Regions from separate parts of the Leucobacter komagatae genome, predicted to be linked through region 1. Evidence: predicted binding sites of a transcription regulator. Region 1 holds the regulator's gene; each other region holds the start of a gene.
What was found. The regulator LexA, encoded in region 1, represses DNA repair genes until DNA is damaged. The targets are predictions, from matches to a motif close to TCGAACANNTGTTCGA.

Region 1 (7,374 bases):
CTCAGGTACTCGGGGGTGGGGTGTGAACGCGACGCTCTTGACGGGTAGTGCGCCCACGCGCGCCCGCTTCTCATTCGAGGTCTTCCCGGCACGGTCGGGGGCCGCGGCGCTCGCGCTCGGCAACTCGGTGCAGCACCTCTCTGCCGTCGGCCCCGACTTCATCTCGGTGACCTACGGGGCGAACGGCTCGAACCGCGATGCGTCGCTCGACCTGCTCGCGTACCTCCGCGACCACACCGACGCGCTGCCGCTCGCCCACCTCACGACGGTGCGCGAGTCGCGCGAGGCGATCCGCGACACGATTCACCGGATCATGGATGCCGGGATCCACGACTTCCTCGCCCTGCGCGGAGACCCGCCGCAGGGCCTCGACGAGTCGGCTCCCGAGGTCGCGGGGTCGCTCAGCGCGCTCGAACTCACCGAGCTGATCGCGGAGGCGCGGGCCGAGCGGCCGGCTTTCACAAGCGTGGGGCGAACAGCCGTTGCGGCGTACCCGAACGGGCACCCGCTCTCGCGGGGGCGCTCCGCCGACATCGACTGGTTGCTCGCGAAGGAGGCCGCGGGCGCGCAGTTCGCGATCACGCAGCTCTTCTTCGAGGCAGACGAGTACCTTTCGTTCGCGGATGCCGCTCGGGAAGCTGGGCTCGGCATGCCGCTGCTGCCTGGGCTCATGCCTGTCTCGACAAGCGGGCAGCTTCGGAAGGTCGCGTCGCTCGCGGGCCGCCCCGCGCCTCCCGCCCTGGAACGCGCGCTCGAGGAGGCTGGCGGGTATGCGCCCGAGCTCGGTGTCGAACACACGATCGGCCTCGCGCGGGAGCTGCTCGAGGGTGGGGCGCCCTCGATTCACCTGTACACGTTCAACAGGCACGAACAGGTGCTCGCCGTGCTCGCTGACCTCGACCTGCTGCCTGCGCGGTAGGCGTCGCACCCTGTGGCCGTCGCTGCCCGATGCCGCCGCTGAGCTACAGGGTCGCGACGGCCTGCGGGAACGTCGAAGCCAGGTCCGCGGTCTCTGCTGCTTTCTCCAAGTGCCGCAGTTGCGCGGGGATCGCGTTGCCTTTTCGGGTCATTGCCTGAGCCCACAGCCTGCCCGCCCGGTAAGAAGAACGCACGAGCGGGCCCGCAAGCACCCCGCTGAAGCCCAACCCCTCAGCCTCTTTCGTGAGGTCAACGAACTCTTCCGGGCGAACCCAACGTTCGACCGGGTGGTGCAGCTTCGACGGCCGGAGGTACTGGGTGAGGGTGAGGATATCGCAGCCCGCGTCGCGAAGTTCGCGCATCGTCGAGCTGATCTCGGCGCTAGTCTCGCCCATGCCGAGAATGAGGTTTGACTTCGTGATCATTCCCGCGGCGCGGGCCCGCTCGAGCACCCCAAGTGAGCGCTCGTAGCGGAACCCTGGCCTGATCCGCCGGAAGATGCGGGGCACCGTCTCAAGGTTGTGCGCGAACACCTCGGGCGATGCTTCGAACACCTGCTCAAGGTCTTCCGGTCGCCCGCCGAGGTCGTCAGCGAGGACTTCAACACCGGCGCCAGGGTTTAGCGCGTGGATCTGGCGAATTGTCTCGGCGTACAGCCACGCACCAGTGTCAGGCAGGTCGTCACGGGTGACCCCTGTGATCGTTGCGTAGCGGAGACCCATTGTGCGCACGGACTCGGCGACCCGTCGCGGCTCGTCGCGGTCCAGGGGGAGTGGCTTCCCTGACGTGATTTGGCAGAAATCACATCGGCGCGTGCAGATCGACCCGCCGATGAGGAAGGTGGCCTCGCGGTCCTCCCAGCACTCGTAGATGTTCGGGCACCCCGCTTCCGCGCAGACGGTGTGCAGGCCTTCCGACTTCACGAGCTGCTGCACGGCGCGGTATTCGGGCCCGGTGCGTGCGCGAGTCTTGATCCACTCGGGCTTTCGCTCGATCGGTGTGGCGGCGTTCTTCGCTTCGACCCGCAGCAGCCGCCGCTCCTCGGGCTCGGGGCGTTCCCCGGTTGAAGGCAGAATCTTGACGGTCATGCGGCAAACCTCTCGAGAACGGGGGCCAGGTGTACCTGTAGCGCGGGGAGCGCATCTGCAGGCGTGATTGTGCGGCCCGCGAGCTGGGTGAGCGAGGCCACGCCAGCATCGGTGATGCCGCACGGGGTGAACGTGTCGAACGGCGAGAGATCGTTGTTGCAGTTGAGTGCGAGCCCGTGGCTCACGATTCGCCTACCGACATGGATTCCGATCTGTGCGAACTTGGCGGGCACCAGAGGTCCCGGCGCGGCGGGCAGCGCCCACACACCGGTGCGGCCCTCAATGAGGTTGCCTGAGACACCGAACTCGGCAGCGGTGGCGATGAGCGCCCGCTCAAGCGCGTGCACGAGGTCAGCTCCGCCGAATCCGTGAGTGAGGCGAATCACCGGGTAGACGACGAGCTGACCCGGCCCGTGCCAAGTGACCCGCCCGCCCCGGTTCACCGGAACAACGGGGGTGCCGTCGCTCGGGTACTCGTTGCGCTCTGCTCGTCTTCCGGCTGTGAAGACTGGCTCGTGTTCGAGCGCGAGCACGGTGCCGGTGTCCACGCCGGCCTCAAGCCTCGCCGCTGCCTCCTGCTGGAGTGCGAGCCCCGCGGAGTAGGTGACCAGGTTGGGTGAGAGCCCTGCGACGACAAAACTGGGCGCGGCGCTGAATTCGGGGGACGCTGTCGAACGGGAAGGCGCGGGGTGGAAACGCATGCGACCAGTTAAATAGACTCCGTCCAATAAATCAAGCTCATGTGCTGAACATCAAAACAGCCCACCCTGGGCGCCTCATGGATTTGAGGCTGGCCTGGGTGGGCTGCTGGAGTTTCGGTGCCGCCGTGCTGTTGCTGTCGGCGGGGCTGTGGGGCGCGAGTTAGACCGAGCGGAAGACCGCGACGACCTTGCCGAGCACCTCGGCGTGGTCGCCAAGGATGGGCTCGAACGCGCTGTTGCGGGGGAGGAGCCAGGTGTGGCCGTCGCGGCGGCGGAACACCTTCACAGTTGCTTCGCCCTCGAGCATGGCCGCGACAATGTCACCATTGTCTGCCTCGCGCTGCTGCCTGACCACGACGAAGTCGCCGTCGCAGATCGCGGCATCAATCATGGAGTCGCCCACGACCTTCAGCATAAAGAGTTGGCCGTCGCCGACCAGCTGGCGGGGAAGTGGCACAACCTCCTCGACCTGCTGGTCTGCCGTGATGGGTACGCCCGCGGCGATCTGCCCCACGAGTGGTACGTACGCGGTCTCCTGCGCCTGCGTTGCCTGCGCGTCTGCGACGGCGCTGCTCGTGACGGCAAGCTCAACGAGGATTTCAAGGGCGCGGGGCCTGTTGGGGTCGCGCCGAATGTATCCGCCAAGCTCGAGTCGGCTCAGTTGGTGGGTCACGCTAGAGAGTGAGGAGAGCCCGACGGCGTCGCCGATCTCGCGCATGCTCGGCGGGTATCCGCGCGTCTCAACGGAGCGGGCAATGAACTCGAGGATCGCCTGTTGCTTCTCTGTCAACGGCTTCTGCGGCGCCGAGGCAAGTTCGCTCATTGCTCGTCCTCTCGAATGTGGTGGGGCCCGTTTCGCGGGTGATGTTCGCGTGTTTTCACCTCGGCCCGCGTGAATGTCGGTGGTCACTGATTGGGTGATCTCACTGTTCGAAACCCTAGCCCGGATATTCGAGGCGAGGCAAACATTCGTTCGAGTGTCGCGCGGATTCGCGTGATATTGGTTCGAAGTCCGGGGTTGCGGTTTCGAAGACTCGAAGATATATTCGAAAAAGATGTTCGAATCGAGCGAATTCGTTCGAACACTCTCGAGAGAGGAAATCCTCATGACTGCAACAGCAACCGTGACGACGTTCGGCCCCCGCACTGATGCGACCCGCGCCCACGAGCCTGCCACTCGATCGTCTGCTTCCACCCGGCTCCGGCTCACGCGCCGCGGCCGTGTTGTCTTCGGCGGCCTCGCTACCGTGCTTGTCGCCGGGGTGCTCGGTGTCGTCGCGGCGATCGCTGCCCCTGGCGCGATCGCGAACGGCTCCCAGAGCACGCAAGAGTTCCCGTACATCGTTGCCCAGTCGGGTGATTCGCTCTGGAGTATTGCTTCAGACCTCGAGCCGACCGCTGACCCCCGCGACGTCGTCGCTGAGATTCAGCGCCTCAACCAGATGCAGGCGTCTGACCTGCAGGCCGGTGATGCGATTGCGGTTCCGCTGCGGTTCGAGGGCAACGACCTGACCTTCCCCGCGTCAGAACTCTAGGTCGGCTTTGGTCGCCCGGTACGCATCCGGGATGCTCCGCTGACTAGACTTGTCGTGTGGCTGAATTGAGCGATCTTCCTCTCCGTGACAATCTCGTTGGCAAGTCCCCGTACGGTGCGCCGCAGGCTGCGGTCCCCGTGAGTCTCAATGTGAACGAGAACACGCATCCGCTCCCCGAAGCATTCATCGCCGACGCGACGGCGGCCCTTGCCGACGCGCTTCGCAACGTCAACAGGTACCCCGACCGCGAGTTCATGGAACTCAGAGAAGCACTCGCTGGGTACCTCGGTTACGGTCTCGCCCCTGAACAGGTGTGGGCTGCGAACGGTTCGAACGAGGTCCTCCAGCAGATCTTGCAGGCATTCGGTGGCCCCGGGCGATCGCTCATGAGCTTCACCCCGACCTACTCCATGTACCCGCTCCTCGCCGACGGCACGGATACCGGCTGGATCGGCGTGCCCCGCGACCTCAACTATGCGGTGACGCCCGAGCTCGTGGTCGCGGCCATCGCCGAGCACCGGCCCGACATCGTCGTGCTGTGCGCGCCAAACAACCCGACGGGTACCCCGATGTCGCTCGACACGGTGCGCGCCGCGTACGACGCCTTCGACGGCATTCTGATCGTCGACGAGGCCTACAAGGAGTTCGACACCGAATCCGAGTCCGCCATTTCGCTGCTCGAGGGGAGGCACCGCCTCATCGTGAGTCGCACGATGAGCAAGGCGTTCGCGTTCGCGGGCGTAAGGGTTGGGTACCTCGCCGCCGATCGTGCGATCGTCGACGCGCTCCGCCTCGTACGCCTGCCCTACCACCTGTCTGCACTCACGCAGGCCGCGGCGACCACGGCGGTGAAGCACGCCGGTGCCATGCTCGCGACCGTTGACGCGATTCGCGCTCAGCGCGACAGGCTGCGCGACGCCCTCGTCGAACTCGGGTACACGGTGCACGACTCGGGCGCGAACTTCCTGCTCGTTGGGGGCTTCGCCGACCCGTCGGCCGTGTTCGAACGTCTGCGCGCCCAAGGCATCCTCGTCCGAGACCTCGGTATCCCAGGGCACGTGCGCATCACGGCCGGAACGGAAGCCGAGACCTCGACGGTCATCGCCGCGATCGCAGACTTTGGTGCTGCGGGGACGGTATAGCCGCTCCCTGAGTGAATGTGTGGGCGGGCCGGTTGTTCGCGCCCAAACTGTTGCACACCAAATCTCCCGGGAAACATCGTTAGGCTCGTAGGCATGCCGCAGCCGATTGAATCTCTCGACCGCCCAACGCTCGAACGTCGCTACCGCCGGATGCGGCTCGCGACGGTCATCCTCGCCGCCGTGTCGCTCCTGCTTGTCGCGGCGCTCGGCGCTCAGGGGTTCGGGGGTACCTCTGCACCCGAGGGCGATAAGAACACCACGCAGGGCGCAAACGGCTCCCAAACCGGTGACGGGAGCGATGCAGACGCGGCGTCGTGCCCCGTGGTTGACCGACTCGACCCGGAAGACCCGCGCGCGCTCGGCGACATTGACGCTCCCGTCGTGCTGCACGAGTGGACCGACTTCCGGTGCCCCTACTGCGGCTCCTTCTCGCGCGACACGCTCCCGGTCTTGATCGAGGAGTACGTCGAGACCGGCAAGGTCAGGCTCGAGATTCATGACGCGGCGCTTGTCGGTGGCGAGAACTCGATCCTCATCGCCGCCGCGGCCCGGGCCGCTGGCGACCAGGGCAAATACTTCGAGTTCTACGACGCGGTCTACCACGCGCCCGAGAGCGCGATGGACGCGAACGGTGAGCTCACCGTTGCCGCGCTCGTCACCCTCGCGAAGGGCGTTGGCGTCGCCGACATTCCTGCGTTCACAGAAGCTGTCGAGAGCGGCAAGTTCGAGGACGCCGTGCGCAAGGATACGGCCGAAGCGCAGTCGATCGGCGTGACGGGTGTGCCGTTCTTTGCGACGACGGGTTGCGGTCAGGTCATGTCGGGTGCGCAGCCGGTGGAGACGTTCCGCCAGCAGCTCGACGCCGCAGTCGCAGCCGCGACGAAGTAGCCTCCGCGAATGGATCTGAGTCTGCTCGGTGCCTTCCTTGGCGGTACGCTCGCGCTCCTGAGCCCGTGCTCCGTGATGGTGCTGCCGGCGTTCTTCGCCTACGCGTTCCACAGCCCCAGGGAGCTCTTCTCGCGAACCGGTGCGTTCTTCCTCGGCCTCGCGACGGCGCTCGTTCCGCTCGGGCTGCTCGCAGGCACCCTGGGCGCGTGGGTCGCCGCGAACCGCAGCGGCATCATGATGTGGGTGCTCATTGCCGTCATCGCCCTCGGCGTCGTCATGCTGCTCGGCATCCCGCTCCCTGCGCTCACTCGCCAGCAGAGCGCGAAGGGCACCTCGATCGCCTCGGTCTACGCGCTCGGCGCGGTGTACGGGCTCGCTGGCGGGTGCGCCGGGCCGATCTTCGGTGCGGTCCTCGCGATGGCTGCGTTCGGCGGAAACGCGCTCATGGGTGGCTTCACGATGCTGTTGTACGCGGCAGGCATGACCGTCCCGCTCTTGCTCCTCGCACTGCTCTGGAACCGGATCCCTGGCGTACGCAAGCTCATGCGCCCGCGTGAGCTCGTCATCGGGCGCTGGCGGAACGCCTGGTCGAACGTGATCGGTGGGCTCATCACGATCGCGGTCGGCGTTTTCATGCTCGTCACCGACGGAGCGCAGAAGTTTGGGGGAGTGCTCGACGCGAGCACGCAGGCCGCCGTCGAAGCGAATGTGATGCGAGCGACCTCGGGCACATCGAACCTCATTGTGCTCGGGATCGGGGCCCTGCTCGCGCTGGGCGGCTGGGCAATTGTGCGCTGGCGGCGCAGGCAGCACGCCACCGACGCCGCGCGGTAGGATCGAGACCATGACCGAAGCTGCACGCATCGCGACGCTTGAGCGCGCCACCAGTGAGTCCGCCATCACCCTGAGCCTGAACCTCGACGGAACGGGTGAGGCCGACATCGAGACCGGGGTGCCGTTCTTCGACCACATGCTCACCGCGTTCGCGCGCCACTCGTTGACGGACCTCACGGTGCGCGCGAAGGGCGACGTGCACATCGACGTGCACCACACCGTTGAAGACACCGGCATCCTGCTCGGACAGGCCATCCTTGAGGCGCTC
Region 2 (7,374 bases), 1.7 Mb from region 1:
CTACGTGTCGGCGTGGCTGAAGAAGCACCCCGAATACGAGGAGATCGTCGATTGGCCCAACGTGTAGCCGACCCCATTCGCGTCAGCGCTGTCGTAGTACGCGACCCCGAGGGCCGGGTCCTCAACGTGAGAAAGCGCGGCACCCAGTCGCTCATGCTTCCGGGCGGCAAGCCCGAGCCCGGTGAGGATCCGCGGGACACCGCCATCCGCGAGTTCCGGGAAGAGCTCGGCATCGAGCTCGACCCGCTCCGCCTGCGGGGGCTCGGCGAGTTCCGAGCCCCCGCGGCGAACGAGCCTGAGCGCGACGTCATCGCGCAGGTCTTTGAGCACCCCTACGTCGCCGTGGATCGGCCGCTCGCAGAGATCGAGCACCTTGAGTGGGCCGATCCCGGCGCCGAGAACCCCGCGATGGCGCCCCTCAACACCGAGCAGGTGTTTCCGGCGCTGGCCACCGCCGCAAGGCCGCCGCAGCGCCTCGCCGTGTTCACGGGCTCTGCGTTTGGCAATTCGCCCTCGTTCGCCTCGGGCGCGCGGGCGTTCGGCAACGCGATGGGCGAGGCCGGTATTGACCTCGTGTACGGCGGCGGCAAGGTCGGGCTCATGGGCACCGTCGCGGACGCCGTGCTCGAGTCGGGTGGCAGCGCGTTCGGCGTCATCACCGAGGCCCTCCTTGACGGCGAGACCGGCCACACCGGGCTCACCCGCCTCGAAGTCGTCGCCACAATGCCTGAGCGCAAGCGCCGGATGGCAGAGCTCACCGACGCGTTCGTCGCGCTGCCCGGCGGCCCCGGCACGCTCGAGGAGATCTTCGAGGTCTGGACCTGGGTGACGCTCGGCATCCACACCAAGCCCGTCGCGCTGTACGACATCGACGGCTACTGGCAGCCACTCATCGGCGCGATCGATGCGATGGTCGACGCCGGATTCTCAAAGCCAGAGGCACGCGCCGCCCTCATCGTCGCGACGGAACCTGAGGAGCTCTTCACAAAAATCAGCGCTTGGGAGCCCCCGCGGCCCAAGTGGTCGTAGCGCCGCGTCGACTACGCTAGGCCCATGGAGAATGCCGAGTCACCGCCCACTGCTCGGAGCACGATGCCCCCCTCGCTCGTGGTGCTGCTCGGGCTCGCGGCGTCCGTCGTCGTACTCGCCGGCGTCTCCTTCGCACGAGAGGTGATCGGCCCGCTCGCACTCGCGGCGGTCATCGTGATCATCTGCAACCCGATCAGGCGCCCGCTCGATCGGCGGGGCTGGCCAAGCTGGATCTCGACGACGCTCGTCGTCGGGCTGTCGTGGGCGATCTTGCTCGTGCTCGCCGGCATGCTCGCCTTCGCCACGGCGGAGTTCACGCAGCTCGTCATCGCGTACAGCGCCGACCTGCGTCAGACTGCCGACAACCTGTTCGAGTTCTTCACGTCACTGGGGCTGAGCGACCAGTTCACCGACGCGATCACCTCGGTACTCACGCCGTCGACGATCGTGCAGTACGCGACCTCGCTCGGAAGCAGCATCCTTGGGATCGTCACGGCACTGTTCTTCATCTTCGCCTACGCCATCTTCATGGCGGCAGACGCGGGCAGGTTCGCGAAGGCGACGCGAGAGTTCGGGCCGTCCGCAGCTCCGCGGGTGCGGCGGTTCGCCGAGTTCAACAGCAACGTGCGCCGCTACTACGTCGTGAACGCCGCGTTCGGCCTCCTCGTCGCGGTCGTCGACGGCCTCGCGCTCTGGGCCCTCGGGGTCCCGGCGCCGCTCGTCTGGGCGATCCTGTCGTTCGTCACCAACTTCGTGCCGAACATTGGTTTCGTGCTCGGCCTCGTCCCGCCCGCGGTCCTCGCGCTCGTCGTCGGCGGCTGGCCGCTCATGCTCGCCGTGATCGCCGTCTACGCCGTCGCGAACGTGCTGCTGCAGGTGCTCATCCAACCCAAGTTCGTGAGTGACGCCGTCAGCCTGAGCCTCACGCTTAGCTTCGTCTCCGTGCTCTTCTGGACGTTCATCATTGGGCCGCTCGGCGCGATCCTCGCGATCCCGCTCACTCTCCTCGTGCGCGCGCTGATCCTCGAGCGAGACCCGGGCATGAGCTGGCTCCGGTGGCTTTCCGGCGACAACGCAGCGACCGACGGCGGCCGACCGGCTTCGTGGTAGCTTCCCGTCCGGCTCACGCCCGGGCGCGGTGGCGGCGCACCGCGGCACGGTTTGCGCACCGCACTGAGCAGAACCGCTGCCGCCCGTTCCTCGTCACGTCGACGACAACGTTTTCGCACGGCGCCGCCTCGCATCGGCCGAGCCGCGTGACGCCGCGGGTCGTCAGGTGCAGCGCGGTGCCGACAGGGATCACCGACCGGAGCACGCCCGGCAGCGACTCCCTGTCGTCGCGGTAGTGCAGGTGCCAGCCCTCGCCGTCGTGGTTGACGAGCTGCGGAAAGGCGGCGGCGTCGGCCATCTGGCGGTTGAGAATCTCGGCTCGCCGCTCGGGGTCGGCTGCGTCCACCACGCGCAGCCACTCGTCGATGACCGCGCGCACCCCGGCATGATCATCGTCGTGGCGGGCGAAGCGCATGGTCATGCCGAACTCGCGGGTGCGCTCCTCGATTCCGTCACGATCGTGGGGCCAGTCGTTGGCGAGCGATGCCGCAAGCTGCACCGCGTACGTTCCGTAAGGGTTGAGATGCATAAGGGCATTACATCACGCTTGTCTTATGAGCACCACAGCACTCGCCACCGCACCCCAGGCACCCATCGCATCCCGCCCACACACGCATGCGTGGCGCATCGATTCGAGCCACCCAACGTCCGAGGGCGTCGTCAGCTACGTCCGGTGCCGGAGGTGCGGCGCGCTCCAAGTGCAGCTCCGTCGGCTGGCCGCAGCCGCCACACCGGTCGCCGAGGCCCGGCAGGTGGCAAGGTCCGGCGAGGCCCGGAGAAGCCGCTAGTGACGGGTCGCTCTTGAGCGCTCGAACGGTTTAGCGCAGGCGGTCCTCCCAGAACGCGCGCAGCTGGCGGCTCTTCGCAAACACGATCTCATCCCACTCCGCGTCCGTGGTCGAGCTGTCGGCAAAGTCCGACGGCACCTTAAACACCTGCAGCGGCACGCCGAACCGCGCGCAGAGCGTCGCGTACGCGTAGCCCTCCATATCGACGAGCTGGGCCCCAAGGCCAGCGATGTGGGTGCGCTGCGCGTCGTCCTTCACGAACTGGTCACCGGTAGCCATCGTGGCCGTCTCCGCGAGCAGCACGTCACCCGAGGGCTCGACCGCCTCCGAGGGCAGCGAAAAGTCGTGCTGCACGAGCGCCGTCACCTGGTAGACGGTGTCGAGCGAGAGCCGATCCTCCCCCTCGCCAACGACGCCGGCGGTGCCAAGCACGATGACCCGCTCCACATCGCCCGCGCGCAGCGCCTCCGCGAGCGAGACCGCGGCGTTGATCTTGCCGACGCCCGTCACCAGGTGCGGCACGTCGGCGAACGCTGACGCCTCGTCGCCGTGCGCGAATACAAGCAGGGTGCGGCTCTCGGTCATGAAATCTCCTCAAAGTCTGGGTGACTGGGTGGCCGGGCGATAGTGCGGGTTGGCGCCGTTGGAGCCGTGATGCGGTGGGGCCATCCCGTTCGGCCGCGTGCGCGACTCTTGGGCGCACCGCCGCGACCTGTCACTGTCAAGGCTACCGTGCGGCAAGATTCGCGGCCCCACCCGCGCCCGACACGCACGTTCGAACCAACGCTGGTGTTTTTCGAAGACTTGTTCTATAATATTCAACAGAGCTTGCAAGCGACCGCGATTTCGTCCAGTGCAGGGCCAATCTTCATTCCAGCGAAGTGCGCAGCAGCTCACCTGATCCAGTTGGATCCACGCCTCATACGAGGCCAAGCACGCACGGTGTCTGCACTCAGCACAGCGAGCTCATTACCGCCGCACATCACGATGATGGTGCGGCTTCGAAAGGACCTATTCATATGCATACCCAGAACATCACCCCGATCCGGCCCGCTCCCCGCACCCCCTACCACTCGCTTGGTGAGGACGCGAAGATGCGGATTCCCGAGTGGGCACAGCACCGTTCGGTGTACCGCAGCGCGGGCCGCACGCTGTACGTCGTGGAGACCGACACTCTCGCTGACGCGCGACGCGACCTCGCCCGACTCGACAGCGCTGGCTGGAACGTGGCGGTACAGTCCGAGGGCGCGTCCGCGCGCATCGCACTGAGCCGCGCGGCCTAGCGTTCAGCTGAGCGGCCTAGCGTTCAGCTGAACGACCCCGCGCCGCGCCCCGCACCCGAGCCCCGTCGCCCATGTTTGGGCAGGCGGGGCTCTTCTGCGCCCACTCCCACTCCCCCTCCCACTCCCACTCCCACTCCCCCTCAAATTTTCCTCAACACCCCAAATGCCCGGGGTATTTGAAGTGGAATCGAGTATTTGGGGGCGGGCGGGGCGGATGGGCCGCAAGCCCCGGGCGTAGCGACGCGTCACATTCGGCCGCGAGCAGTGAACGCGCGGCTACACTGGCGGCATGAGTGACGTAGAGCTTGCCGCAGTTGAGAGTTTCGCCCTGGATCACACGAAGGTGCTCGCGCCATATGTCAGGCTCATTGGCGTTGAGCACGGCCCAAAGGGCGACGCGATCTCAAACTTTGATATCCGCCTCGTGCAGCCCAACGAGGGCGAGATTCCGACGGCGGGCCTCCACACGATCGAGCACACGATCGCGGCCCTGCTGCGCACGCGGTTCGATGGCCTCATCGACATCTCGCCGTTCGGGTGCCGCACTGGCTTCCACATGATCGTGTGGGGCGAGCCGACCTCGTCCGAGGTAGCGGAGGCCATCAAGTCCTCGCTCACCGACCTTGTCGAGCGGGTCGAGTGGGACGACGTCCCCGGTACGACGGCAGAGAGCTGCGGCAACTATCGCGACCACAGTCTGCACTCCGCCAAGGAGTGGTCGAAGCAGGTGCTCGCGCAGGGCATTAGCATCGACGCGTTCGACCGCAGCGTCATCGCGTAGCCGCCCGGCGCCGCACCGACAGAGCAATACGCCCGACCCGATCAAGCCGCCCAAGCCCACAACCTGAATCGGCCACCGCCCCGCCTAGGCGACGAGCCTGGCCCGCGCCTCGCGCGCCCGCGCCTTGACCGCGTCAGCGTCGAGCGTGAGGTGCTCACCGTCCGCGTAGACGTGCCTGCCGCCAATGAACACGTGGCGCACGTCGCGCCCGGTCGCGCCGTACACGAGGTGCGCGACGAGCGATTCGGGGGCGAGCGGAGCGGCGGCGGTGCCCCGGAGATCCACCGCGACGACGTCGGCGAACTTCCCGGCGGCGAGCGCACCGGACTCGGGGAACCCGATCGCGGCGGCCCCGCCGCGGGTCGCAATGTCGAGCACCTGGGGCCCGAGCACCGCCGCCGCATCCTGGCGGGCGCCGCGGTGCAGGATCGTGGCGTGCTTCAGCTCTTCGAACAGGTCGAGCGAGTTGTTGCTCGCGACCGAGTCGGTGCCGATCGCAAGCTCGAGGCCCGCGCCGATCATCTCGGGGAACGGCGCGATGCCGTTCCCGAGCTTGAGGTTCGAGACCGGGTTGTGGCTAATTGAGGTGCCGGTCTCGGCAAAGGTCGAGATCTCGCCGGCGGTGAGGTGCACGCAGTGCGCCGCGTGTACGTCGGCGTCGAAGAAGTCGAGCGACGCGAGGTGCTCCCCCGGCGTCTTCCCGTACTGCTCACGGATCTGCGCGACCTCCGCCGCCGACTCCGAGACGTGGGTGTGGATCGGGATGCCACCGGCGAGCGCGCGCGAACGCACCTCGCGCAGGAACTCGGGGGTGCAGGTGTACGGCGCGTGCGGCCCGAAGCCGACACGCACGAGCGGGTCTTCCCGGTAGTGCGCTGCGAGCCGCTCGACCTCGTCGAGCACCTCGGCGCCGGTCATCGGCGATACCGTCGGGTAGGCAACGTGGTCGGTCGCGCTGCAGGCGAGCGCCGCGAACACGCGCATCCCCGCAGAGCGCACCCGTTCGATGAGCGCCTCGTCCCAGTAGTACATGTCGGCAAACGCCACCGTGCCGGTCTCGATCATCTCGAGCAGTGCGAGCTCGAGACCCGCCACGAGGTCGTCGTGAGTGAGTCGCTGCTCGATGCCCTGCACCGTCGCGAGCCACTGCATGAAGCTCTCGTCGTCGGAGACGCCCCGCTGCAGGGTCATCGCCGAGTGAGTGTGGCCGTTCGTGAGGCCCGGCATGAGCGCGTGACCGGCGAGGTCGTGGGTCACGACGCTCTCAGGGCGCGGGGCCCCGGCGTAGGTGATGCGGCCAGTCTCGTCGAACGCGAGTTCAGCCGGCGCCACCGTTCCGGCCGGCGTGAGCATGGAGTCGGCGCGAAGCACTGTCTCAATCGTCATGCGCCCAGGTTACCGGGCAGTCGGCGAGAGCGGCAGCAGCTTAGCCCCCGAGCCGCCGCTGCCTTGACGAGTAGTCGCGGATCGCGCGGAGGAAGTCGACCTCGCGAAGATCGGGGTACAGCGCCTCAACGAAGTAGAACTCGGAGTGCGCGGACTGCCAGATCATGAAATCCGAGATGCGCTGCTCGCCAGACGTGCGAATGACGAGATCAGGATCAGCCTGCCCGCGCGTCCACAGATGCTCGCCGATCTTGTCGGGGGTGAGCGTCTCAGCGAGGTTTTCGAGCGTGCCGCCCGCTTCCTGGTGCGCCTCGATCACGCTGCGCACGGCCGCCGCGATCTCGCTGCGCCCGCCGTAGCCGACGGCGAGGTTGACGTGCAGGCCCGTGTTGCCTCGGGTGCGCTCCTCAGCGGCGGCGAGCGATTCGGCAAGCTCGGGGGCGAGGCCATCGCACGAGCCGACGTGCTGCACCCGCCACTCCGGGTTGCGGGCGAGCTCTGTCGCGAGCTCCCCAATGATGCCAAACAGGTCTTTGAGTTCGTCACTGCCGCGCGCGCCAAGGTTGTCGGCAGAAAGCAGGTACAGCGTCACGACCTTCACGCCCGCGTTCTCGCACCAGCCAAGAAACTCGGGAACCTTCCGCGCGCCGGCGCGGTGCCCGAATGAGGCCCGCTCCTGCAGCCGCTGCTTCGCCCACCGCCGGTTTCCGTCGACAATGACTGCCACGTGGTGCGGCACCCGAGCGTCCACGATCTCTCGGCGCAGCCGCTGCTGGTACAGGCGGTACAGCAGGCCTGTGCGCGGCGGTTTGGGCTGGGAACTCACCTGGGTAGTCTAGCGATTCGTGGCACGCTGCTCCCGGGTATTTACCCAGGCGCTCTCGCGGAAACCTGGGGAAGCTCTACACATATGCCCGGGCAGTTCTGTCGAGAACATACACTCGGGGCATGACCGGTTCCGATGCCAACCAGGCCGACAGCGACCGCTTCGCGCTCC
Region 3 (7,374 bases), 1.0 Mb from region 1:
TGATGAACCGGATCATCTTTAAGCAGATGTTGCAGGCTGGGTCGCTTGACGTGTTGCAGTTGGACTCGACGCGGGTTGCTGGGGTGAATGAGAATCTTGCGATTCTGGTGATGGCGAAGAAGTTTGGTGTGCCGGTGTGTCCGCATGCTGGTGGTGTGGGGCTGTGCGAGTTGGTGCAGCACTATTCGTTCTTTGACTACGCTGCGCTCACGGGGGAGATTGGGTGGAAGCGGGTTGAGTTTGTGGATCATTTGCATGAGCATTTTGTTGAGCCGGCGCGGGTGGTGAGCGGGAGTTATGTTGCTCCGGTGTTGCCGGGGACGGGTGCTGAGATGCTGGAGGCGTCGCGTGATCGGTGGGTGTTCCCTGGTGGTGCTGGGTGGGTGGAGTTGCGGGCTGCCGGCCGCATCTAACCCCAACTCGTTTCGACAGTAGAAAGGCGGCGTCAAGTGGTCCAGCGACAGTTCCCTCGCCCCAGCGAGATCCTCGATCTCATGAAGTTCAAGAAGCCTGAGCTCAACGGAAAGAAGCGCCGCCTCGACGGCGCGCTGACGATCTATGATCTGCAGCGCATCGCGAAGCGCCGCACCCCCAAAGCTGCGTTCGACTACACCGACGGCTCAGCCGAGGGCGAGCTTTCGCTGAGCCGTGCGCGTCAGGCCTTTGAGGACATCGAGTTCCATCCCTCGATCCTGCGGGATGTCTCGACGGTCGACACTCGCGCGCAGATCTTCGGCGGCGAGTCCGCAATGCCGTTCGGCATCGCGCCGACGGGGTTCACGAGGCTCATGCAGACCGAGGGCGAGATTGCCGGGGCTGGCGCAGCCGCCGCGGCAGGGATCCCGTTCACGCTGTCGACGCTCGGCACCACATCGATCGAGGATGTGAAGGCGACGAACCCGAACGGTCGCAACTGGTTCCAGCTGTACGTCATGCGGCAGCGCGAGATCTCCTACGGCCTCGTTGAGCGCGCGGCGGCGGCGGGGTTCGACACCCTGATGTTCACCGTCGATACGCCGGTTGCCGGCGCGCGACTGCGCGACGCCCGCAACGGCTTCTCGATCCCGCCGCAGCTCTCGCTCGGCACGATTGCGAACGCGATCCCGCGCCCCTGGTGGTGGTGGGATTTCCTCACGACACAGAAGCTTGAGTTCGCTTCGCTCTCCTCCACGGGCGGCACCGTCGGTGAGCTGCTCGACTCGGCGATGGACCCCTCGATCTCGTTCGAGGACCTCGACGTGATCCGTTCGATGTGGCCTGGCAAGCTCGTCGTGAAGGGCGTGCAAAACCTCGAGGATTCGAAGAAGCTCGTCGACCTCGGAGTCGACGGCATCATCCTGTCGAACCACGGCGGGCGCCAGCTTGATCGCGCGCCGATCCCGTTCCACCTGCTACCGGAGGTCGCGCGCGAGGTGGGGCACCACACCGAGATCGCGATCGACACCGGCATTATGAACGGTGCAGACATCGTTGCCTCGATCGCAATGGGCGCGAAGTTCACGCTTGTCGGGCGAGCGTACCTGTACGGCCTCATGGCGGGCGGTCGCGAGGGGGTGGATCGCATGATCACGATCCTCTCCGACCAGATCGTGCGCACGATGAAGCTGCTCGAGGTGAAGACGCTTGAAGAGCTCACCCCGGCGCACGTCACCCAGCTGCAGCGGCTCATCCCACGCGGTCAGTAGGGCCCGCGGGCTCGCCTCGCGAGGCCGCGGCAGCTTCGGGGCCAAATACTTCACACACGCATGTTGCCCTCGCTTGCTAGGGAGTAGCAGGATGGGGCTATGAACCTCATTCTGCGTGGTGCGAAGGCCTACCCAGCAGTCGTGCTGACGATCGTCGCGGGCGTCGTCGGGCTCGTGATGCTCGCGACGCCAGCGCGCGGTATCGCTCCGTGGATCGTCGGGGGCTATGCTCTGTGCATCGCCGTCTGGCAGGCGTACGAGATGGTCAGGCAGCTGATGCGCGGTCACGCGGGCCTCGACATCCTCGCCGTGATTGCGATCGTTGCCGCCGTGAGCGTTGGCGAGCCCTGGGCGGCCCTCGTCGTTGTGCTCATGATCACGGGAGGCGAAGCTCTCGAAGACTACGCCGAGAACCGCTCGAAGCAAGAGCTGACAGCGCTGCTCAAGCGTGCCCCGCAGCAGGCTACCAGGCTCCTCACCGCGCCCGCACCGGCCGCGCCCGCGGCGCCGGCAGCCGCGGCAGAGCCCCCCGCGGCCGCGGCCGAAGAGCGCACCGAGACCGTCGCCGTGAACGAGATCAGCGTTGGCGACCACCTGCTCGTGCGGCCGGGCGAGCTCGTACCCGTGGACGCGATCCTGCTCATCGATTCCGCCGAGTTCGATGAGTCGTCGCTTACGGGTGAGAGCCTTCCCGTGCTGCGCGCTCGCGATGAACGGATCGCGAGCGGTGTCGTGAACGGATCCACCGCGATCACCATGCGCGCCGCCGCGACGTCGAAAGACAGCAAGTACCAGCAGATTGTTGATCTCGTTGAGCAGGCGCAGAGCAGCCGGGCAAAGACGGTGCGGCTCGCAGACCGCTACGCGCTCCCCTTCACCGTCGTCGCGCTCGTGATCGCAGGCGTCGCCTGGTTCGTGAGCGGGGATCCGGTCCGGTTCGCCGAGGTGCTCGTCGTCGCAACCCCGTGCCCGCTGCTCATCGCGGCGCCGGTGGCGTTCCTCGGCGGCATGAGCCGCGCTGCCAAGAGTGGATTGATTGTGAAGGGCGGTGGCACGCTTGAACAACTCGCGAAGGTGCGCTCGGCGGCCTTCGACAAGACTGGGACGCTCACGACGGGCAAGCCCGAGCCCCGCGAGGTGCGGCCTGCCGCCGGAGTCGACGAGGAGTATCTGCTTCAGCTCGCCGCGAGCGCTGAGGTGTACTCGTCACACGTGCTCGCGAGCGCCGTAGTTGAGACCGTGAAGGCGCGAGGCATTGCGCTGTTGCCGGTACAGTCGGCCGAGGAGAGCGCAACCAATGGTGTCGAGGCCGTCGTTGCCGACGGGACCGTGCGGGTGGGGAAGCCGAGCTGGGTCGCGAAGGCCGCTGCAGATCTCGAGCTCACCACCCTCGCTGCAGGCGAACTCGCGATCTACGTCGCGCTCGACGACCGGTTTCTCGGCACCCTCATCATGCGCGATGAGCTGCGGCCCGAGGCCCCGCAGGTGCTCCGCGAGCTGCGCGAGCTCGGGCTCGAGCGGTTTGCGATGGTGACGGGCGATGTTCCCGCGACCGCAAATGCGATGGCAGCGCAGGCAGGCATCGACGAGGTGTACGCGGAGTGCACCCCGGCCGACAAGGTTAGGATCGCGAGCGAACTGCAGCCGCGCCCACTCATCATGGTCGGCGACGGCCTTAACGACGCCCCGGTGCTTGCGGCTGCCGATGTGGGCTTCGCGATGGGCGCGAGGGGGTCGACGGCCGCGAGCGAGTCCGCCGACGTGGTGAACCGGTTCGACAGGTTTGATGGGGTCGGCCAGGCGGTGCGGATCGGCAAAGACACCGTGCGCATCGCGCTCGAAAGCATCTGGCTCGGGATCGCGGTCAGCGTCGGCCTGATGCTCGTCGCCGCCTTCGGGTTCTTGCCGGCGATCGTTGGCGCCTGGATGCAGGAGGTCGTCGACTTGGTCGCGATCCTGTGGGCGCTGCGCGCGATTCGCGGGAGACGCCGCCCCCAGCCATAGGCCCGGCTTTCTCCCCGCCCGCGGCGCCCGGCTGGCCCTTCGCCCGGCTGGCCCTTCGCCCGGCCGCCCGCCCCTCACCCCCAAATGTTCCCCAGCACATCAAATTCCCGCGGTATTTGATGTGCACCGGAGAATTTGGGGGCGAGGGAGGGGGGCTGACCGGGGCACTGTTCGATCAGCGCGCCCGCTTGTGTTTTATTCGAACATATGTTCGAATAGGGGCATGAGGTGGAGCGGGCAGAGCGCGGCGGTTTCCGCGGGCCTGGCCTCGGCAGAGTCGGTCTCGACGACGGCTCTCCCGGGGCTCGAGGTCGCGGAGGTCGCCGCGATGCCCGGCCACCTCCGCACGACGCGAGCGCCCGAGTTTGCGGGCATGGTGTTCCACGAGGTGCTGGCGAAGAGCGCCCTGAACCGGGTGCCCGAGGGGTCGTCAATGCCATTCTCCTGGACGATCAACCCGTATCGCGGCTGCTCGCACGCCTGCGTGTACTGTTTCGCGCGCGGCTCGCACAGGTACCTCGACTTCGACGCCGGCACCGACTTTGACTCGCAGATCGTTGTGAAGGTCAACGTCGCCGAGGTCCTTGCCCGAGAACTCGCGAGGCCCTCCTGGCGGCGCGAGATGGTCGCCCTCGGCACGAACACCGACCCGTATCAGCGAGCGGAGGGCCGGTACGCGCTACTGCCCGGCATCATTGAGGCGCTCGCAGCGCGCCATACCCCGATCTCGATTCTCACCAAGGGGACGCTGCTGCGTCGTGACCTCCCGCAGCTCGCCGAGGCGTCGAAGCGGGTACCCGTCGAGCTCGCCATGTCGATCGCGGTCGGGGACAACGCGCTGCAGCAGTCGATCGAGCCCGGCACCCCCACCACGAGGGCCCGCCTCGACACCGTTGCTGCGGCCCGAAAGGCGGGGCTTGAGGTTGATGTGTTCGTCATGCCGGTGCTTCCGCACCTGACGGATGGCTACGCCCACCTTGACGCGCTGCTCAGCGATATCCGGGAGGCGGGCGCGCGCTCAGTCATGTACGGCGCGCTGCACCTCCGATCGGCCGTAAAGCCCTGGTTCTTCGCGTGGCTTGGTCGCGAGTATCCAGACCTCGTGCCCGCGTACCGCAGGCTCTACCCCGGCGCTTCCAGCAAGGCAACTCAGGCCTACAGGCTTGAACTCGCCGCGCGGATCCGGCCGCTGATCCGCAAGCACGGTCTCGAGTTCTCCGGCAGCGCCCGGCGCAGCCGAGATCCCTACCCGCCGATCGCCGCGGCCGGGGTGCGGGGCGCGCGGCAGCTGCCGAGCACGGGAGGGGCGTTGCCGGAGCACCGTTCGGACCCCAACGCATTGCCCCTGTGGGACGCGGTGCCGGGCGCACCGGCGCCGACCCTATTCTGACGATCAGGATCGGCGGGCCCAGAGCGCCCTGGCCTGGGGGCTCGGCGCAGCAGGCCCCCAGCCCCGGCCCGGTGCCCAGCGGACGCCGCCCGGCTACGCTGTCCCGGCGCCCTCCCGAACAAGTTCGCGGAGGCGATGCTTGAGCACCTTGCCCGACGGGTTCCGGGGTAGCACGTCGACGGTGACCACGTCGCGCGGCACCTTGTAGCGCGCGAGTCGCTGACCCAGGAATGCCCGGAACTCCTCGAGCTCGGGCGCGCCCGCATCGCTCGCGACGACAACCGCGACCACGGTCTCGCCCCACTCGGGGTGGGGCCTCGAGACGACCGCGATATCGGCGACGCCCGGGTGCTCGCGCGCGGCGTTCTCGACCTCGAGCGTGTACACGTTTTCGCCACCGGAGATGATCATGTCGTTGATGCGGTCGGCGATGAACAGGTACCCGTCTTCGTCGAGCCTGGCGAGGTCACCTGACTTGTACCACTCGCCCTCGAAGGCCTTCGCGGTCGCCTCCGGGTTGCCGAGGTAGCCAATCATGCGGGTGTCTGAGCGCAGCCAAATCTCGCCGGTCTCGCCCGGCAGCGCGTCTCGCCCCTCGCGGGTGACCACTCGGAGGTCGACCCCTGGCATGCCGGCGTGCCCGATTGAGCCGGCCTTCCGCTCCTGGTCAGCGGGAAGAAGTGTCGCGCCGACTGGCCCCATCTCGCTCATGCCGTACACCTGCTGGAAGCCGCCCGAGGGGTACGCCGCCCGCATGGTCTGCATGGTCTCCTGGCCGATGGGGGCGCCGCCTGCGAGCCACAGCCGTGCGCTCGACAGGTCGAACGCATCCCACTCGAGGCCGGCGGCCTTCGCTGCTTGGAGCGGCGCGAGGTAGGCGATCGCTGGGCCGAAGAACGCGGTCGTCCGCTCGCGCTCAATGGTGCGGAGAAACTCGATCGGGTGGTACTCGCGAAGCAGCACGACGGTGCCGCCGAGCATCATCATCGGCATGAACCAATTGTTGAGTGGTGAGGAGTGCCAGATCGGCATAGCGATGAGAAACCTGTCGGTAGCCTGCAGGCCGCCGCTGATCGCGCAGTAGGCGGCGACCGTGGTGATGCCGCGGTGGGAGTGCAGGCAGCCCTTGGGGTCGCTCGTCGTGCCCGAGGTGTAGAGCAGCTGGGCGACCTCGGTCTCGCTTACGGGCTCCCCGTCCCAGGGGTCTGCCGCTGCGAGGAGCGCGTCGAAGTCGTCTCGGGGATCCACCTCGATGTCGGGGAAGTTCGCGGCCTCCGTGACGAGCCAGCGCACCCCGGGTGCCGCCGCCCGGGCGGTCTCGAGGAGCGTCGCGTCGACGACGCCAACCTCCGCGCCGCTGTGCGTGACGAGGAAGCGGAGCTCGGGGGCGGTGAGCTTGTGGTTCACGGGCGCGAGCGCCATCGCCGCCCGCCACAGCCCGAACGCCGCGAACACAAAGCCCGGCGTGTTGAAGGCGACGACGGGAACGTATGCTCCGCGGGACAGGCCGGCGTCGCGGAAGACGCGCGCCGCGCGCCGAGACTGCTCGACAAGATCGGTGTAGGTGTAGCGGCGGTCGCCCGCGACGAGCGCCTCCTTCTGCGGGAACTTCCGTGCGGTGCTTTCGAGCATGCTGCTGAGATCCATCGATCCTCCTTGATCAACGACGTTGTTGTCAGGCGTTGCCGAAGAGTTCGTTCGCTTCGGGCCTTTCGCAAACAATTGAACCATGATTCAATTGTTTGCGAAAGGCCAGATTTTGGTCGCGGTGGTGTGAGGGCAGCAGCCTGATCACGTGACCGCACGACGCAGCCGTCGAGAAAGCAGGCAAGGGTGGCTTACCGCAGCACAGACCGCACGGAGCAGCACAAGCTCGCCCGCAATGCCGCACTCGTCGAGGCAGGCCACGAGCTCGTTGCCGACGGTGGCTTCGCGGCCGCAACGATCGCGAGGGTTGCCGAGCGCGCTGGCGTCTCGACGGGCACCGTCTACACCTACTTCCCCGACAAGGCATCGCTCAGCGCGGCGATCTTCGAGCGGGCCGCTGGCATCGAGCTCGAGGTCGTGCGGTCGGCCGTTGCATTCGGCGCCGACGCGCGGCTGCTCACTCCCGCCGTCGACAGGCTCGACGCCCTCGTCAGGGTGTTCGGGGCGCGCGCCCTGCGTGGCCGCACGCTCGCGACGGCGCTCCTGTTCGAGGCCGCAGACGTCGGCGTTGAGCGCGAGCGGCTCGTGTTCCGGCGCGCCTATACCGAAACGGTCGCAGAGATCCTTGCTGACGGCGTGCGTGAGGGG

Region 2: the regulator LexA is predicted to act here: its motif matches at 3,724-3,739, upstream of FB468_RS13330 (phosphorylase family protein).
Region 3: the regulator LexA is predicted to act here: its motif matches at 3,889-3,904, upstream of FB468_RS10360 (Rv2578c family radical SAM protein).

The regions. Positions count from the first base shown of each region.
Region 1 covers NZ_VFON01000001.1:1,231,568-1,238,941, reverse strand. The annotation lists gene FB468_RS05750 (uroporphyrinogen decarboxylase/cobalamine-independent methonine synthase family protein) at 1-26, shown strand, start outside; gene FB468_RS05745 (methylenetetrahydrofolate reductase) at 23-919, shown strand; gene lipA (lipoyl synthase) at 963-2,006, opposite strand; gene lipB (lipoyl(octanoyl) transferase LipB) at 2,003-2,707, opposite strand; gene lexA (transcriptional repressor LexA) at 2,868-3,530, opposite strand; gene FB468_RS05725 (LysM peptidoglycan-binding domain-containing protein) at 3,814-4,242, shown strand; gene FB468_RS05720 (histidinol-phosphate transaminase) at 4,299-5,384, shown strand; gene FB468_RS05715 (DsbA family protein) at 5,478-6,272, shown strand; gene FB468_RS05710 (cytochrome c biogenesis CcdA family protein) at 6,282-7,106, shown strand; gene hisB (imidazoleglycerol-phosphate dehydratase HisB) at 7,117-7,374, shown strand, end outside.
Region 2 covers NZ_VFON01000001.1:2,935,849-2,943,222, reverse strand. The annotation lists gene FB468_RS13355 (bifunctional pirin family protein/GNAT family N-acetyltransferase) at 1-67, shown strand, start outside; gene FB468_RS17445 (TIGR00730 family Rossman fold protein) at 52-1,029, shown strand; gene FB468_RS13345 (AI-2E family transporter) at 1,054-2,139, shown strand; gene FB468_RS13340 (CGNR zinc finger domain-containing protein) at 2,153-2,668, opposite strand; gene FB468_RS13330 (phosphorylase family protein) at 2,958-3,512, opposite strand; gene FB468_RS13325 (hypothetical protein) at 3,947-4,210, shown strand; gene FB468_RS13320 (S-ribosylhomocysteine lyase) at 4,500-4,991, shown strand; gene FB468_RS13315 (amidohydrolase family protein) at 5,076-6,377, opposite strand; gene FB468_RS13310 (isoprenyl transferase) at 6,418-7,203, opposite strand; gene trhA (PAQR family membrane homeostasis protein TrhA) at 7,326-7,374, shown strand, end outside.
Region 3 covers NZ_VFON01000001.1:2,264,073-2,271,446, reverse strand. The annotation lists gene FB468_RS10375 (enolase C-terminal domain-like protein) at 1-413, shown strand, start outside; gene FB468_RS10370 (alpha-hydroxy acid oxidase) at 450-1,685, shown strand; gene FB468_RS10365 (heavy metal translocating P-type ATPase) at 1,785-3,689, shown strand; gene FB468_RS10360 (Rv2578c family radical SAM protein) at 3,913-5,079, shown strand; gene FB468_RS10355 (class I adenylate-forming enzyme family protein) at 5,173-6,726, opposite strand; gene FB468_RS10350 (TetR/AcrR family transcriptional regulator) at 6,913-7,374, shown strand, end outside.